Regions from separate parts of the Kitasatospora gansuensis genome, predicted to be linked through region 2. Evidence: riboswitches for the same ligand, from Rfam matches in the RefSeq annotation. Region 2 holds a riboswitch; each other region holds the start of a gene.
What was found. Region 2 has a riboswitch for cyclic di-AMP ahead of F4556_RS37525 (glycoside hydrolase 5 family protein). Riboswitches for the same ligand answer to the same signal wherever they lie in the genome.

Region 1 (4,864 bases), 5.4 Mb from region 2:
GGTCAGGGCCGAGCCGCAGGGACGTCCGGTGGTGGTGGTCTCCACCGACAAGGAGGTCGCCGACGGCGTGAAGAAGGCCGGTGCGCGCCCGGTGGCCTCGCTGCTCCTGCTGAAGCGGCTGGCCAGGCCGTAAGCCTGACTGACGGCTGGTCAGGGCGGGTGACCGGGTTGTGTCGGTCCGGTGAATTCCGGTCTGTGGGCGGAAGTTCGTAGGGGTAGGGGAGTGGCGCACCCGTGACAACTTCACTAGGGTCGGGCGTCAAACCTATATTCTGGACAAGCACCCGAACGGGTGAGGTCGCGTCCAGGAGTGATGAAGGAGCTAGTCCTTTGGCTTCCCACCGCCGCCCCAAGCAGCCGAGCCGTGCACGGGTCTCCGTGCTGACCGCTGCCGCAGCGACCGCGGTCGCCCTGTCGGCCCAGGCGGGTGCCCACGCGGCGCCGGCCAAGCCGAGCAAGGACGAGGTGAAGGTCCAGGTCGACCAGCTCTTCACCGAGCAGGAGCAGGCCGCCGAGCGCTACAACGGCGCCAAGGAGCGGACCGACCAGCTGCGCAAGCAGGCCGACCAGCTCCAGGACCAGGTGGCCCGCGGCCAGGAGCAGATGACGCAGCTTCAGGGCGGCCTGGCGGCCGTGGCGGCGCAGGAGTACCGCGACGGCGGGGTGGACCCCTCGGTCGCGCTGATGCTCTCCTCCGACCCGGAGAACTACCTGAGCAAGGCGTCCAGCGTCGACCAGGTGAACCAGACCCAGTCGCAGACCCTGAAGTCGCTGCAGGACCAGCAGCGCCGGCTGGACCAGCAGAAGGTCGAGGCCGCGGAGACGCTGGCCGAGCTGGACCGCAACACCAAGGTGCTGAACGACGCCAAGGCCGAGGTGCAGAAGAAGCTGGCCGAGGCGCAGAAGCTGCTCAACCAGCTGAGCTCGGCCGACCGGAACGCCGTCCTGGGCGACCGCGCCTCGCGCGGCGGGGAGCGGATCGACGTCGGCTCGCTGCCGGCCGTCGGCGGCTACGCCGGTGTGGCGGTCAACGCCGCGATGGGCAAGCAGGGCAAGCCGTACGTCTGGGGTGCCACCGGACCGAACTCCTTCGACTGCTCCGGCCTGGTGGTCTGGGCGTACCAGCAGGCGGGCGTCTCGCTGCCGCGCACCTCGCAGGAGCAGGCCACCGTCGGCACCAACGTCGGCAAGGACTACGCCAACGCGCAGCCGGGCGACCTGGTGGTCTACCACTCGGACGCGCACCACATCGGGATCTACATCGGCAACGGCTACGTGGTGCACGCGCCGCACACCGGTGACGTCGTGAAGATCATGAAGGCCGACGCGATGCCGATCAAGACCATCCGCCGGGTCTGATCCACCGTCAGCCTGACACGGCATAACGGACATCTCCCCCTCAAGGCGCACAACTGACGCCCTGTGACACGCGCGGGCCCGCCAGAACCTCCCTGTGATCTGGGACACCTCTGGTGGGCCTCGCTGTGACCGCATCCTGAGAATCCATCGGCACAGCGTGCATTTCCGGTCACACTCAGTCGTATTCTCCAAAGAATCACGACTTCATTACGACTTTTTTCTTACAAGGATTTGAACCGATCACGGTTGGGTTACTAGGGTCCATCTCGAACCACCGCACTGTCGATCACCCAGCCTGGGTGGCGGCGGGGGTTACCGCCGAGTCCGAGACACAGCGAGGCAGTCCGACTGCCTTACGGGGAAGCCCGAGTGAGGGCGCTGTCGATCGGAGCCGGGGAACCATGTTCCTCGGGGTGAATCGGCGCCAGGTCGACGGACCGTCGTGAGACGGCTCGGCGGTGAGGCGTCGTAGGGCATCTCTTCCAGCCCGAACCCGTCAGCTCACCCGGTAGGCGGACGTAGGAAGAAGGAGCCCGCCTTCGTGGCGTCCCATCGTCGTCCCAAGCCTGCCAGCCGCACCCGCGTGTCGATCATCACGGCTGCCGCCGCCGCTGCGGTGGCACTGTCCGCCCAGACCGGTGCGCATGCCGACCCGACTCCCACCAAGGACGAGGTCAAGACCCAGGTCGACCAGCTGAACGAGCAGGCCGAGGTCGCGACCGAGAAGTTCAACGCGGCGACGGAGAAGCAGCAGACCCTGCAGAAGCAGGTCAGCGGCCTCCAGGACCAGGTGGCCCGGCAGCAGGCCGAGGTGACCACCCTTCAGAGCACCCTGGGTGAGATCGCCGCCGAGCAGTACCGGACCGGCGGGATATCGCCGACCGTCCAGCTGATGCTCTCCAGCAGCCCGGACGCCTTCCTAGGCCAGGCCGACTCGCTGAGCCAGCTCGGCACCTCCCAGGCGGACACCCTCAAGACGCTGAAGGGCGAGCAGAGCAAGCTCGACCAGCAGAAGTCCGAGGCGCAGAACAAGCTCGCCGACCTGGAGAAGACCACCCAGGAGCTCAAGACGGGCAAGGACGAGATCCAGGCCAAGCTGGCGAGCGCGCAGGCGCTGCTCGACACGCTCAGCCGCAAGGAGCAGGACGAGCTGCGGGCCGCCGAGGCCAAGGCCGCCGCCGAGTCGGCCACCAAGGCCGCCGCCGCCACCCCGAAGGCCGACGACCGCGCCTCGCGCTCGGAGACCCGGACCGACCTGAGCGGCCTGCCGGCCGGCTCGTACGCCGCCACCGTGATCGCCGCCGCCGAGGCGCAGATCGGCAAGCCGTACGGCTGGGGTGCCACCGGCCCGAACTCCTTCGACTGCTCCGGCCTGATGGTCTGGGCCTTCGACAAGGCCGGGATCTCGCTGCCGCGCACCTCGCAGTCGCAGATGGGGGCCGGCCAGAACATCGGCACCAACATCGCCGACGCCAAGCCCGGTGACCTGATCATCTACAGCGGGGGCGGCCACGTCGGCCTCTACGTGGGCAACGGCCAGATCGTGCACGCCCCGCACACCGGAGCCCTGGTCCGGCACGAGTCGGCCACGGTCATGTCGATCACCCGCATCGTCCGGGTCTGACCACCCGTCCGAAGCAACTCCCGCAGGCCCGGCCCCGTGCCGGGCCTGCGGCGTTTCCGGACGATCGGTCAGATGTCCGATTAATGGTCAAATATTCGGTGCTGTAGGGGTTTGGACTAGATCGCCGCGACTCGCTAACGTCTGCCCCCGGACCTTCGCTCGGAGGCCGCCCGACCCCGGGCGGCGGCGGTGGCCCGGCGCAGGAATGGAGCCGCCGCCGGTATGTCGACGTACAGTCGTTCTCCCCTGCCAGGCGCCCGCCGGTTCACCCGGGCGCTGGTGTTCACCGCCGCGGCCACCACGGTGCTCGGGATGGCCGCCACCGGCGCCGCCGGGGCCGCGCCCGGGGCCCCGGCCGAGCCGCCCACCCGCAAGGACGTCAAGGCCCAGGTCGATCAGCTCTACGAGGAAGCCGAGCAGGCCTCGGAGAAGTTCAACGCGGCGCTGGAGGAGCAGCGTCAGCTGCAGTCCGACACCGGCTCGCTGCAGAACCAGGTGGCGGTCGGCCAGGACGAGCTGAACCGGCTGCGCGCCGGGCTCGGCTCGGTGGCCGCCGCCCAGTACCGGGCGGGCGGCATCGACCCGGCGGTGCAGCTGATGCTGGACTCCGACCCGGCCGGCTACCTGTACCGGGCCCGCACCCTGGACCAGTCGGCGGAGCGGCAGAACGACACCCTGCGGCAGGTGATCGACAGTCAGCGCCGGCTCGACCAGCGGCGGGCCGAGACCACCGCCAAGCTGGCCGAGCTGGAGTCCGTCCGGCGCACCCTGAACGAGAGCAAGCAGGAGATCCGGCAGCGGCTGACCAAGGCTCAGCGGCTGCTGAACACGCTGGGCGCGGGGGAGCGGGCCAGGATGGCCGACGACGACGCCAGGGACGCCGCCAAGCGGGCCGCCCGGGGCGCCGAACGGCTCGACCTCGGCAACCTGCCCGCCGCCTCCAGTCAGGCCGCCGCCGCGCTGGCCGCCGCCAGCAGCAAGATCGGCTCCCCCTACGTCTACGGATCGACCGGGCCCCGTACGTTCGACTGTTCGGGTCTGATGTACTGGGCCTGGCGGCAGGCCGGAGTGACCCTGCCGCGCACCTCGCAGCAGCAGGCAAGCGCGGGGCAGCGGATCAGCCTCGCCGAGGCCCGGCCGGGAGACCTGGTGATCTTCTACAGGGACATGCACCACGTCGGGATGTACGCCGGCGGCGGTGTGGTCGTGCACGCGCCCTACCCCGGCGCCCGGGTCCGCTACGAGAGCGTCAGCGCGATGCCCGTCTCCGGGGTGGTGCGGGTCTGAGCGGTGCCCTGCCGTCGGCGGCCGGCCCGACCCCGGACGCCGGGGCGCGGGCCGGCGGCGCCGTGCTGTCCCGCCGGGCCGCGCTGCTGCTCGCGGCGGCCGGTCTGGTGCAGCTCTCGCCGCCGCCGGCCCGTCCGGTCCGGGTGCCGCCGGTGGCCCCGGCCACCCCGGCCGGGGCCGAGGCGGTCCCGGTCCGGCCCCGGATCGAGGCGCTGCTCGCCGACCGGGCCAGGGCGCTGCTCCGGTTGGACCGCACCGCGCTGGTGGCTGGGGTGGCCCCGGCCCACCGGGCCGCCGAGCTGACCGTACTGACCCGGCTGGCGCAGCTCCCGCTGGCCGAACTCTCCTACCGGATCACCGACTTCACCGAACCGGCCGGCGCCGCCCTGACCCTGACCGCCGAACTCGGCTGGCGGGTGGCCGACTTCGACGACCACCCGGCCGTCCTGACCCGGCGGATCGGCTGTGAGCTGGTGGACGGCGAGTGGCTGCTGACCACCGACCAGCCGGTCGGCGCCGCCGCGCTCTGGGACCTCGGCGAGGTCCGGGCGGTCCGCGGCGGGCACAGCATCGCGCTGGGCCAGGCCGAACCGG
Region 2 (4,864 bases):
CAGCTACCAGGGCGACATCGCCCGCTACTGGGACCACGAGGCCCGCCCCGTCAATCTGCGCCTCGGCGACGTCGACGGCCTCTACCACCACCACTACGGCATCGGCGACGTCGACCACGCCGCCCTGGAGGCCGGCCCGGAGAGCGAGCGCGAGGAGCGGCTCGTCACCGAGCTGCACCGCCTGGAGTCCGCCCAGACCGACGTCCTGCTGGACCACCTCGGTCCGATCCGCGCCGACGACACCCTGGTCGACGCCGGCTGCGGCCGCGGCGGCTCCATGGTGATGGCTCATCAGCGCTTCAACTGCACCGTCGAGGGCGTCACCCTCTCCGCCAAGCAGGCCGACTTCGGCAACCAGCGGGCCCGCGACCTCGGCATCGACCACGCGGTCCGCTCCCGGGTCGCCAACATGCTCAACATGCCGTTCGAGACCGGCCAGGCCGCCGCTTCCTGGAACAACGAGTCCAGCATGTACGTGGACCTCGAGGACCTGTTCGCCGAGCACGCCCGGGTGCTCGCCGTCGGCGGCCGCTACGTGACCATCACCGGCTGCTGGAACCCGGTCTACGGCCAGCCGTCCAAGTGGGTCTCCCAGATCAACGCCCACTTCGAGTGCAACATCCACTCCCGCCGCGAGTACCTCCGCGCGATGGCCGACAACCGCCTGGTCCCGCAGACCATCATCGACCTCACCCCCACCACCCTGCCCTACTGGGAGCTGCGCGCCACCTCCTCCCTCGTCACCGGCATCGAGGAGGCCTTCATCAACTCCTACAAGGACGGCTCCTTCCAGTACCTCCTGATCGCGGCCGACCGGGTCTGATCAGACAGCCGTGGCCCGCTCCCCGTCATCGGGGAGCGGGCCTCCGGCGTTCAACGTCAGCGCTGAAGCGCCGAGTTGAGCGTCTGCCACAGGGGCTTGGTGCTGTAGGGCAGCATGTCCTCGGCGTAGTACCACCAGAAGCAGCCGCCGACGTAGTACGGCAGGTCGAGCTTCAGGCCGTAGTAGTAGTTCAGCATCGACTGCGCCGCCGCCTGCGTGCCGCTGGTGGCGGCGTCGGGCAGGCCGACCTCACCGAAGCCCAGCTTGGCGTTCGGGTAGAGGGTGTGCAGCTGCTGGAAGTACGAGGTCCAAGTGGCCGCGCTGGGACGGATGTTGTTGCACTGGCCCTCGTAGTAGCTGAGCGTCACGTAGTCCAGGCCGTTGCGCATGTCCTCCGGCACGTACTGCTTGGTGAACGCCAGCGGGTCGAGCTCCGACGGGCCGTTGCCGCAGCCGATGTCGTAGTAGAGGGTCAGCGCGCTGCGCTTGCCGGCCGCCTCGACCTGGCGGTAGGCGTCGGTGATCTTGGTCGAGACGTCGCCGTAGCTGCCCAGCCAGTTCCCGTTCACCTCGTTGCCGACCTCCCAGAGGTCCACCTGGTTGCCGAAGGCGTTCAGGTACTGGGCGACCCGGTCGTGGTACGCCTGGGCCGAGATGTTCTTGACGTACTCGGAGTCCAGGATCTCGCCCATCAGGTAGCTGACCGGCTGGAGCTGGTTGACCGCCGAGGTGTACGAGCTGGGGCTCTCGGTCTCGTCGAAGACGATCCGGGTGGTCGGCATGTGCGCCAGGTGCCTCGACGAGTCCACGATCGCGGCGAGGTTCGACACGTCGTCGACGGTGACGCCGTACAGCGGGTCCGGCAGCGCGCGCATACCGGCGGGGGGCGCGGTGGTGGGCGACGGGGTCGGCGTGGGCGTCGCGGTCGGCGTGGGCGTGGGCACCGGGGTGGGTGTCGCCGTGGGCGTGGGGCTCACCGTCGGGGTCGGGGTGGGGCTCGGCGTGGGGGCAGGCGTCGGCGTGGGCGCCGGGGTGGGCGTCGGGGCCGGGGCCGGGGCCGTGCCCACGGTCAGGGTGTGCGTGGGGAGGTTGTGCCAGCGGCCGTCCAGGCCCCGCCAGCGGCCGAACTCCGTGTACGTACCGGCCGGCAGGCTCCGCGCGCCGGTGGTGATCGTCACACCGCTCGGGCAGATCTGGACGTTCCGGGCCGCGTTCGGGAAGTCGAGACGCTGGCCCGCCGCGTTGCGGACGGCGACCCCGACGGTGTCCGCCGTGAAGCAGCGCGAGGAGTGCACGGTGAGCGAGGCCGTGACCGAGGGGCCGGCGACGGCCGGAGCCGGGCTGATCCGGTCCTCGACGACGCTTGGGCCGCTGGCGGAGGCCTGGGTACTGACGAGGAGGGGGATGGCGAGCAGGCCGGCTGCGGCGACCGCGCCGACCCGTACGTGGGTGGCAGAAATGCGCATGGACAGGTCCTCTGCGACGCCTGCGAGGTGAGCTGTCGGGTTCGGGCCTGAGGTCGGCCCGGCCGCCTGTGGGAGCGGCTTCACCCCGAGCCTGCAGCCTCCGCGTACGCGCGGGCGGACGGGGGCAGCAGGCAACTGACCTGGTTCCCCCGCTCCCGTCCGTATCGGTGCTCGAGTGACCGCCGACGGGTGGACGGGATTCGGCGTCCCACCGGCGAGGCCCGCACGGAGCGGGCGACTCGAAGAGGCTAACAGCCGCCCCGACGCGTACAAGACAACGAGCGGCGCTGTAGCGCAGCTCACAGACGCCCTCCGACGTCACCTGGTACTGCCGCGATCCGCGCAGCGCCTGCGGGGTGCTGCGCGTTGCCACGCAGCACCCCGCATCAACCGACCGTCACCAGTCCGAGTTGGTCGCCCCCAGACTCAGCAGGACCTGGTCGAAGGTGTTGCCGTCGTTGTCGTCGGTGTACGAGATCGCGAGCGCGCCGAACGGAGAGGAAGCCACCGCGACCTGCTCCTGCCGACCGGCCGTGACCTGACTGACGGACTGGGCCGGCAGCCGGCCGGCGAAGGTGCCGTCGGGGTTGAGGCCCCGGGCCCAGACCGCCGGATCGGTGCCGGCGACGCTCCAGCCCACCACGGCGTCGCGCTGGTCGTCGATGCCGACAGTGGGGTTGCCGGCTCCGGCGACGCTGGAGATCTCGACCTCGGCCGAACCGGCGGTGCCGGTCGCGGTGAACGACCGGGCCCAGACGCCACGGGTGCCGGTGTGATCGGACTCCCAGGCCACCGCGAAGTCGCCGTTGAAGTCGGCGGCCACTGCCGGGCGTTGCTGTTGCCCGCCGCCGAGGCTGTTGGCACTGCGGCGGGTGAGTGCGACAGTGCCGTTCGCCTTGGCCAGCTTCACCAGACCGATCTGGTAGAAGCCGTTGCCGTCGGTGTCCTCGTCCCAGACCACGACGGCGTCACCCGAGGCGGAGGTCGCGACGTCGGGGTTGTGGTGCGCGCCGCCGGCCGCGTTGACCGTCACCTCGTACGCCTTCGTCGTGGTCCCCGTGAACCCGGCTGCCTTCACCGTCGCCGCCGCGGTGCCCTGGATGTCCTCCCACACCACGGAGAACGCGACCGCGGTGGCGCTGCCCGGCGCGCCGTCCGGATCGACCGCGACGCGCGGATGGATCTGCTGGCCGCCGGCGCTCGCGTTGGCCTGACCGGAGCCGAGGACCGCACCGGCCGGGGAGAGCACCCGGTAGGTGATGTTGTAGAGCCCGTTGCCGTCCGGGTCCTCCGCCCACACGACGACGGCGTTGCCCCGGTCGTCGAGCCCCACGTCGGGCTGGAGATGCCGCCAGGCCACGCCCGCCGTCCCACCGGCCGAGAGCTTCTGCTCGTAGGCCGAGACGCCGTTACGGTACATCCGCACCCAAACGTCGCTGTGCGCGTTGTCGCCCGGGTTGGTCGAGTCGCGGTCGTCCTCCCAGACCACCGCGACGTCGCCGAGGCGGTTGGCCGCGACCTGGGCGGAGTCCTGGTCACCGGTGGAGTCGCTGTTCGCGGTCACCCAGGACGAGGGCCCCGCCGCCGAAGCCGGAGTGACCAGGGCGAGGACCGCGGCGAAACCGGCGACGGCCGCGCCGAGTACGGAGAGCCTACGCATCGGCCAACCCCGGCTGTCCGTCGTGGATGACAAAGGTCCGGGCGGTGGTCGCCGCCGCGCCGTGCTCGGTCACCGTCGCCACCGACCGGAAGTCGGCGGTGAGTTGGGACGGCGTGATGTGCGTACGGACGTAGCCGCGCTGGTTGGAGTAGAAGCGCAGATGCGGGTTGAGCGATCCGTTCGGGATCGTCGTGGTGGTGCTTCCGTTGCCGCCGCTGGTGATCGAGGTGCAGACGAGCTCGGAGCCGATGGTCGCCGACGACGGATCGGCGTAGTCGGCCTTGAGGTCGTTGCCCCAGGACGCGTGCACGTCGCCGGTGAGGACGACCGGGTTGCGTACGGCCCGGTCGATGATGCCCTGCTGGATCCGCGCCCGGCTGGCCCGGTACCCGTCCCAGGCGTCCATGTTCATCGCACCGGAGGAGTTCACGTTCCGGGCGAAGAACACCTGCTGCCCGATCAGGTCCCAGGTACCCAGGCGCTGGCCGAGCCCGTCCAGCAGCCAGGACTCCTGGGCCGCGCCGGTGATCGAACGGTTCGTCAGATCGGCGTCGGCGCAGACCTTCGTCCCGTCGCCGCAGGCCTGGTCGTCGCGGAACTGACGGGTGTCGAGCATGTGGAACGTGGCGAGCGTGCCCCAGCGGACCCGGCGGTAGAGCTGGATGCTGTTGCCGGCGGGCGTCGCGGCGGCCCGCAGCGGCATGTTCTCGAAGTAGGCCTGGTACGCGGCGGTGCGCCGCGCGGTCCACTGAGCGGCCGTCAGCACGGGGCTGCTGTCGGCGCGGACCATGTTGGCGTAGTTGTTCTCCACCTCGTGGTCGTCCGGCACCACCAGCCACGGCGCGATCGCGTGCGCGGCCTGCAGGTCCGGGTCGGTGCGGTAGAGCGCGTAGCGGCGGCGGTAGTCGGCCAGCG
Region 3 (4,864 bases), 4.7 Mb from region 2:
TACGCGGCCGCCGCGCTCGGGCTCTCGGTCGAGTCGCTGATCCACACCGGCGAGCGGGTGGCCAGCGACCGCCCCGACACGTACGTCTACGGCGTCACCCCGGGCGCCGCCCTGGTGGTCGGCGCGGTCGGGGTGGCCGGGCTGCTGCTGGCCCAGTTCCGCAGCCGGGTCGGCGTGCCGTGGCGCGGCGGCGGCTCGATGCTGTTCGACCTGCGCGAGCGGCTGCGGGTGCAGAGCAGGGTGCCCGCGCTGCCCGCGGGCTGGTCCGCCGACATGGCGCTCCGCCCGGCCGGCGGCCAGTCCTTCTCCGGCGACTTCGTGGTGGCCACCCGGACCGGCCCCGGCCGGCGGACCCTGGAGGTGGTCCTGGCCGACGTGTCCGGAAAGGGCATGGACGCGGGCTCCCGCGCGCTGCTGCTCTCCGGCGCGTTCGGCGGGCTGCTCGGCTCGCTGCCGGCCCAGCAGTTCCTGCCCGCCGCCAACGGCTACCTGCTCCGGCAGGACTGGGACGAGGGCTTCGCGACCGCCGTGCACCTGGTGCTGGACCTGGAGACCGGCGAGTACGAGCTGCTGTCGGCCGGGCACCTGCCCGGGATGCAGCGGCACGCGGGCACCGGCCGCTGGGAGATCAAGGAGTCCACCGAGGGCGCGCTGCTCGGGGTCTACGACGGCGCGGTGTTCGAGGCGGTCCGCGGCCGGCTGGACCAGGGCGACGTGCTGATGCTCTGCACCGACGGCATGGTGGAGATCCCCGGCCGGGACCTGACCGAGGGGATGGACCGGCTGATGGGGGAGGCGGACCGGCTGATCGGCGGCGCCCCGTTCTCCCAACACGGCGGCCGGGGCTCGGCGGTGAGGCTGATCGAGTCGGTCGCCAAGGACGTGAACGACGACCGGGCGGTCCTGCTGCTCTGGCGTGGGTGACCGACCGGTAGCCGAAGTGTGTCAAGTCGGTGCACCGGTCTTCGGCCATTCCTGATCGCGGCCCGGTGCAGTGGATCTAGGTCCGGCCCCACCAGCCCGGGAGCGGTCAACTTCCAGTTAGGGGTACCCGTTCGACGGCCCGTCAGGTCGGCTGGGCTATCGTCTCGGTCGGCGGAAATTCGTCTCACATCGCAGGATCTTCGCGGCTGGCTTCCGGCAAGTCCTTTACGCAGTCGGCACGAACGACCACACTGAGTTCGGGTGGGACGGTCGGTTCTCGGGGGTCTCGGGGGATTGGGCCCGCCACGAAGCTCGCTACGAAAGAATGAGGAAGTGAGTCCTGGTGGCCTTCTCCGTCTCAGCGCTGGTCCTGTTCGGGATCATCGTGGTCATCTTCATCCGCAACAAGCAGTTGAAGACCAGTCACGCGGTCATGGCCGCACTGTTCGGCTTCATGCTCAGCCAGTCCACGGCGGCCAAGCCGATCCAGGACTTCCTCACCCAGCTCGCGCAGACCATCTCCTCGGTCGCCAGCTGACGACGCACGGCCTCGGGCGCGGCTGACCCGGGTCAGGCTTTCAGCGACGACTCCGCCACCAGCGGCCCAACCAGCGGCGCGGCGGCGGGGGTTCAGCCTGTCCCGGGTGCTCCGGCTGCGGGTGCTCGGCGACCAGCAGCAGGAACAGCCGGGCCCAGCAGAGCCGTTCGCCCCGTGGCCAGTCCAGTGCGCGCAGGGCGGCCGAAGCCGGCTCGCAGACCGTCCCGTTGATCCGGACCTCGGCGACGTCGTCGCCCGCCTTGCCGCCGAAGAACAGCTTCACGCCGTTGACCTGACGCTCGGTCAGCTTCGGCAGCACGGCGGCCGCCAGCACCGGGCCGAGGTCGCGCTCGGTGACCCAGTCGAACAGCGGGTCGGTGTCGGCGCCGAACACCGCGGCCGGGCCCTGCACCACGTGCCAGCCGGGGAACTCGGGGGCGTCGTAGTGGTCGCCCTCGCCGGTCAGCAGGCTCAGTACGGCGGTCGCCGTGGTGCCCGCCCACATCCGCACCGCGCTGTCCAGCCGCTCCACCTCGGTGCCGCCCACACCGGCCGCGCAGTCCCAGAGCACCGGTGCGTCGCCCTGGCCGAGCCGCAGGACGTAGCCGAGGTCGACATGGCCGGCGCCGGTGCCGTGCTCGTCGTGGTCGCGGAAGGCCACCGCCGTGGTGCCGGGGCCGCGCACCAGCGGGCCGTCGAGGGTGAACTCCTGACCGAGTCCGGCCATCTCGCGGATCACCGCGCGCTGGATGACGGCCAGCCGTTCCTCGGGGCGCACAGGCGGGGCTCCTTGCTCAGCGGCGCCTCGAACACCTGCGTTCGAGCTCGACCGTGGGCGAGCGTATCGGCCCGACGTGAGCGGTGTCACGGTGAACGCTGGCGGAGCGGGTCCGGCCGGGCACGGACGGCGATATCGGACACCCTCCGTAGAAAGGTCGGGGACGAAGCGTCGCCGATTCGGGGTGTCAGGGGCGCAAGTCCCGACCGGGACGTGACCTTCGTCCCTGATCATCCTTGTTCAGCGTTCAACCGGGGCTTGCCACTTCGCGACCGATCGGCTTTGCTTCGAGGCCTGTCCGGTGAACGACCGGACGGGCTCATCCGGGCGGAACGCCGAATCCTGCCGCCGCCCGGCGCCTCGTACAAGGCACGCATGGCAGGAGCGGGGGACCCAAGGTAAGTCGCCGAACCGGTGTGAACCGGGACGGCTTGGGGTTAAGCCGCATTCCTGCGGCCGGGCATCTCCAGTCCGCACCCGACAGCTCACCTCGTAGGCGTCGGAGAGGACCCCCCATGTCCGCACAGGGCAAGCACCGTCGCGTCCAGCTGTCCCACCTGACCCGGATCGCCGTCGCGACCGGCGTCCTCGGCGCCACCTTCGCACTCCCGGTCGCCGCCGCCAGCGCCCACCAGGGCCACGCCGCCGCCTCCGTGCCGCAGGCCGCCCCGGCCGCCGTGACCACCATCGCCACCGAGACCGCTCCGGCCGCCACCGCGGTGACCCCGGTCGCCGCCGCCACCCCGGCCGCGAGCAGCTACCAGGTCGTCAGTGGCGACACCCTCTCGAAGATCGCCTCCGCCAAGCAGGTGGACGGCGGCTGGGAGAAGCTCTACCAGGACAACCGCACCGTGGTCGGCGGCAACCCGAACCTGATCTACCCGGGTCAGCAGCTCTCGCTCGCCGGCAAGGCCGTGGCCGCCACGCCGGCGCCCGCCGCGGAGGCCCCGAAGGCCGTCGTCGAGGCGCCGAAGACCGAGACCAAGTCCTCCTCTTCCTCCTCCGCGAGCACCACGGACTCCACCAAGGCGTCCCGCTCCAAGGCGACCACCGCGGCCCCGAAGGCGAGCACCGCCCCGAAGGCTGCTGCGGCTCCGAAGGCCGAGTCGGCCGCCGTGGCGGCCGGCGGCTACGTCGCCCCGGTCAGCGGCGGCACCTCCACCGCGTACCACGCCTCCGGTTCCTCCTGGTCCAGCGGCTACCACACCGGTGTCGACTTCCGCGCCTCGACCGGCACCAGCGTCAAGGCCATCACCTCCGGCACCGTGGTCAAGGCCGGCAACGGCGGGTCCTACGGCAACGAGGTCGTCGTCAAGCACGCCGACGGCAAGTACTCCGAGTACGCCCACCTCTCCTCGATCTCCGTCAGCGTCGGCCAGTCCGTCTCGGCCGGCCAGCAGCTGGGCCTCTCCGGCGCCACCGGCAACGTGACCGGCCCGCACCTGCACTTCGAGGTCCGCACCGGCCCGGCCTACGGCTCCGACATCGACCCGGTCGCCTACCTGCGCGCGCACGGCGTCAACGTCTGATCCGACTGACTCGGCCTCAGACGACTTCGGCCCCCTGGTCATTGACCAGGGGGCCGAGGCGTTGGAGCGGGTGACGAGAATCGAACTCGCGTGACCAGTTTGGAAGACTGGGGCTCTACCATTGAGCTACACCCGCGTGCGGTGCCGGAGCGCACAGTGACCTCGGGGCCGTTGCCGGTCGCGAGGACAGGGTCAGCGTACCTGGTCGGGTCGGTTGCTCGCACACCGCTTTGGCGGTTCGGCCCGTTCGGTGGGTCTCCGATATGACCATGGGGGCGGCCGGGGCGGCGTGTACGCTTCCTCTCGGCACCACGGGGTGTGGCGCAGCTTGGTAGCGCGTCCGCTTTGGGAGCGGAAGGCCGTCGGTTCGAATCCGGCCACCCCGACAGTGCGGCAGGGTCTCGTCAACACGCGGGGCCCTGTTGGCGTTTCCGGGGGCGGATGCCCGAGCGGCGGGTACGCCAATGGCGAACCTGACGGTGTGCCAGGCGACCTTCCCGTTCGCCGGGGGCCGCCCCGTGCCACCGGGATTCGGAGGCTGCCGGGACCGTCCCGGGCCGTTCGGGGAGCCGGGTTCGGGGGTCGGTCGGGCCCTGTGGGTGACCCGAACAGCGGCGCCCTGGCGTCCGCCTTTCGTGCTACCGGTAGGATGGGCCGCTGGCGGTCGTCCCTGTGGCATGTGCACAGGTCAGACCGCCCGAGGGCGAGGAGTCACGCTCACCGTCCACCCCCGTACGGGAGATGCAGCTCCAACCGCCCATCACCCGTCTCGTCCGAACCCGATCGGCCCACGGCCGGTCGTCGGAGGGCGTAGACAACCTGACCGCAAGCCCCCAAGGAGACCCAACCGTGAAGAGCGCCGTCGAGACTCTGAACCCGACCCGGGTTCGACTCACCGTCGAGGTGCCCTTCGAGGAGCTCAAGCCGAGCCTCGACGCTGCTTACAAGAAGATCAACTCGCAGGTCTCGGTCCCGGGCTTCCGTAAGGGCAAGATCCCGAACCGCGTCATCGACCAGCGCTTCGGCCGTGCCGCCGTGCTGGAAGAGGCGGTCAACGACGCCCTGCCGCGCTTCTACACGCAGGCCGTCGACGAG

Region 1: linked by a shared signal. The riboswitch ahead of F4556_RS27510 (C40 family peptidase) and the one ahead of F4556_RS37525 (glycoside hydrolase 5 family protein) in region 2 are both predicted to bind cyclic di-AMP.
Region 3: linked by a shared signal. The riboswitch ahead of F4556_RS24160 (M23 family metallopeptidase) and the one ahead of F4556_RS37525 (glycoside hydrolase 5 family protein) in region 2 are both predicted to bind cyclic di-AMP.

What each region holds. Positions count from the first base shown of each region.
Region 1 covers NZ_JACHJR010000001.1:6,082,494-6,087,357, forward strand. Annotated here, with positions in the region: gene F4556_RS27500 (NYN domain-containing protein) at 1-133, shown strand, start outside; gene F4556_RS27505 (C40 family peptidase) at 331-1,359, shown strand; cyclic di-AMP (ydaO/yuaA leader) riboswitch at 1,726-1,890, shown strand; gene F4556_RS27510 (C40 family peptidase) at 1,901-2,983, shown strand; gene F4556_RS27515 (C40 family peptidase) at 3,206-4,270, shown strand; gene F4556_RS27520 (hypothetical protein) at 4,333-4,864, shown strand, end outside.
Region 2 covers NZ_JACHJR010000001.1:697,859-702,722, forward strand. Annotated here, with positions in the region: gene F4556_RS03235 (geranyl diphosphate 2-C-methyltransferase) at 1-823, shown strand, start outside; gene F4556_RS37525 (glycoside hydrolase 5 family protein) at 880-2,289, opposite strand; cyclic di-AMP (ydaO/yuaA leader) riboswitch at 2,292-2,469, opposite strand; gene F4556_RS03245 (hypothetical protein) at 2,687-3,949, opposite strand; gene F4556_RS03250 (alkaline phosphatase D family protein) at 3,942-4,864, opposite strand, start outside.
Region 3 covers NZ_JACHJR010000001.1:5,406,508-5,411,371, forward strand. Annotated here, with positions in the region: gene F4556_RS24145 (PP2C family protein-serine/threonine phosphatase) at 1-924, shown strand, start outside; gene F4556_RS24150 (hypothetical protein) at 1,268-1,462, shown strand; gene F4556_RS24155 (DUF6348 family protein) at 1,503-2,240, opposite strand; cyclic di-AMP (ydaO/yuaA leader) riboswitch at 2,574-2,747, shown strand; gene F4556_RS24160 (M23 family metallopeptidase) at 2,756-3,769, shown strand; tRNA gene F4556_RS24165 (tRNA-Gly) at 3,832-3,905, opposite strand; tRNA gene F4556_RS24170 (tRNA-Pro) at 4,082-4,155, shown strand; gene tig (trigger factor) at 4,619-4,864, shown strand, end outside.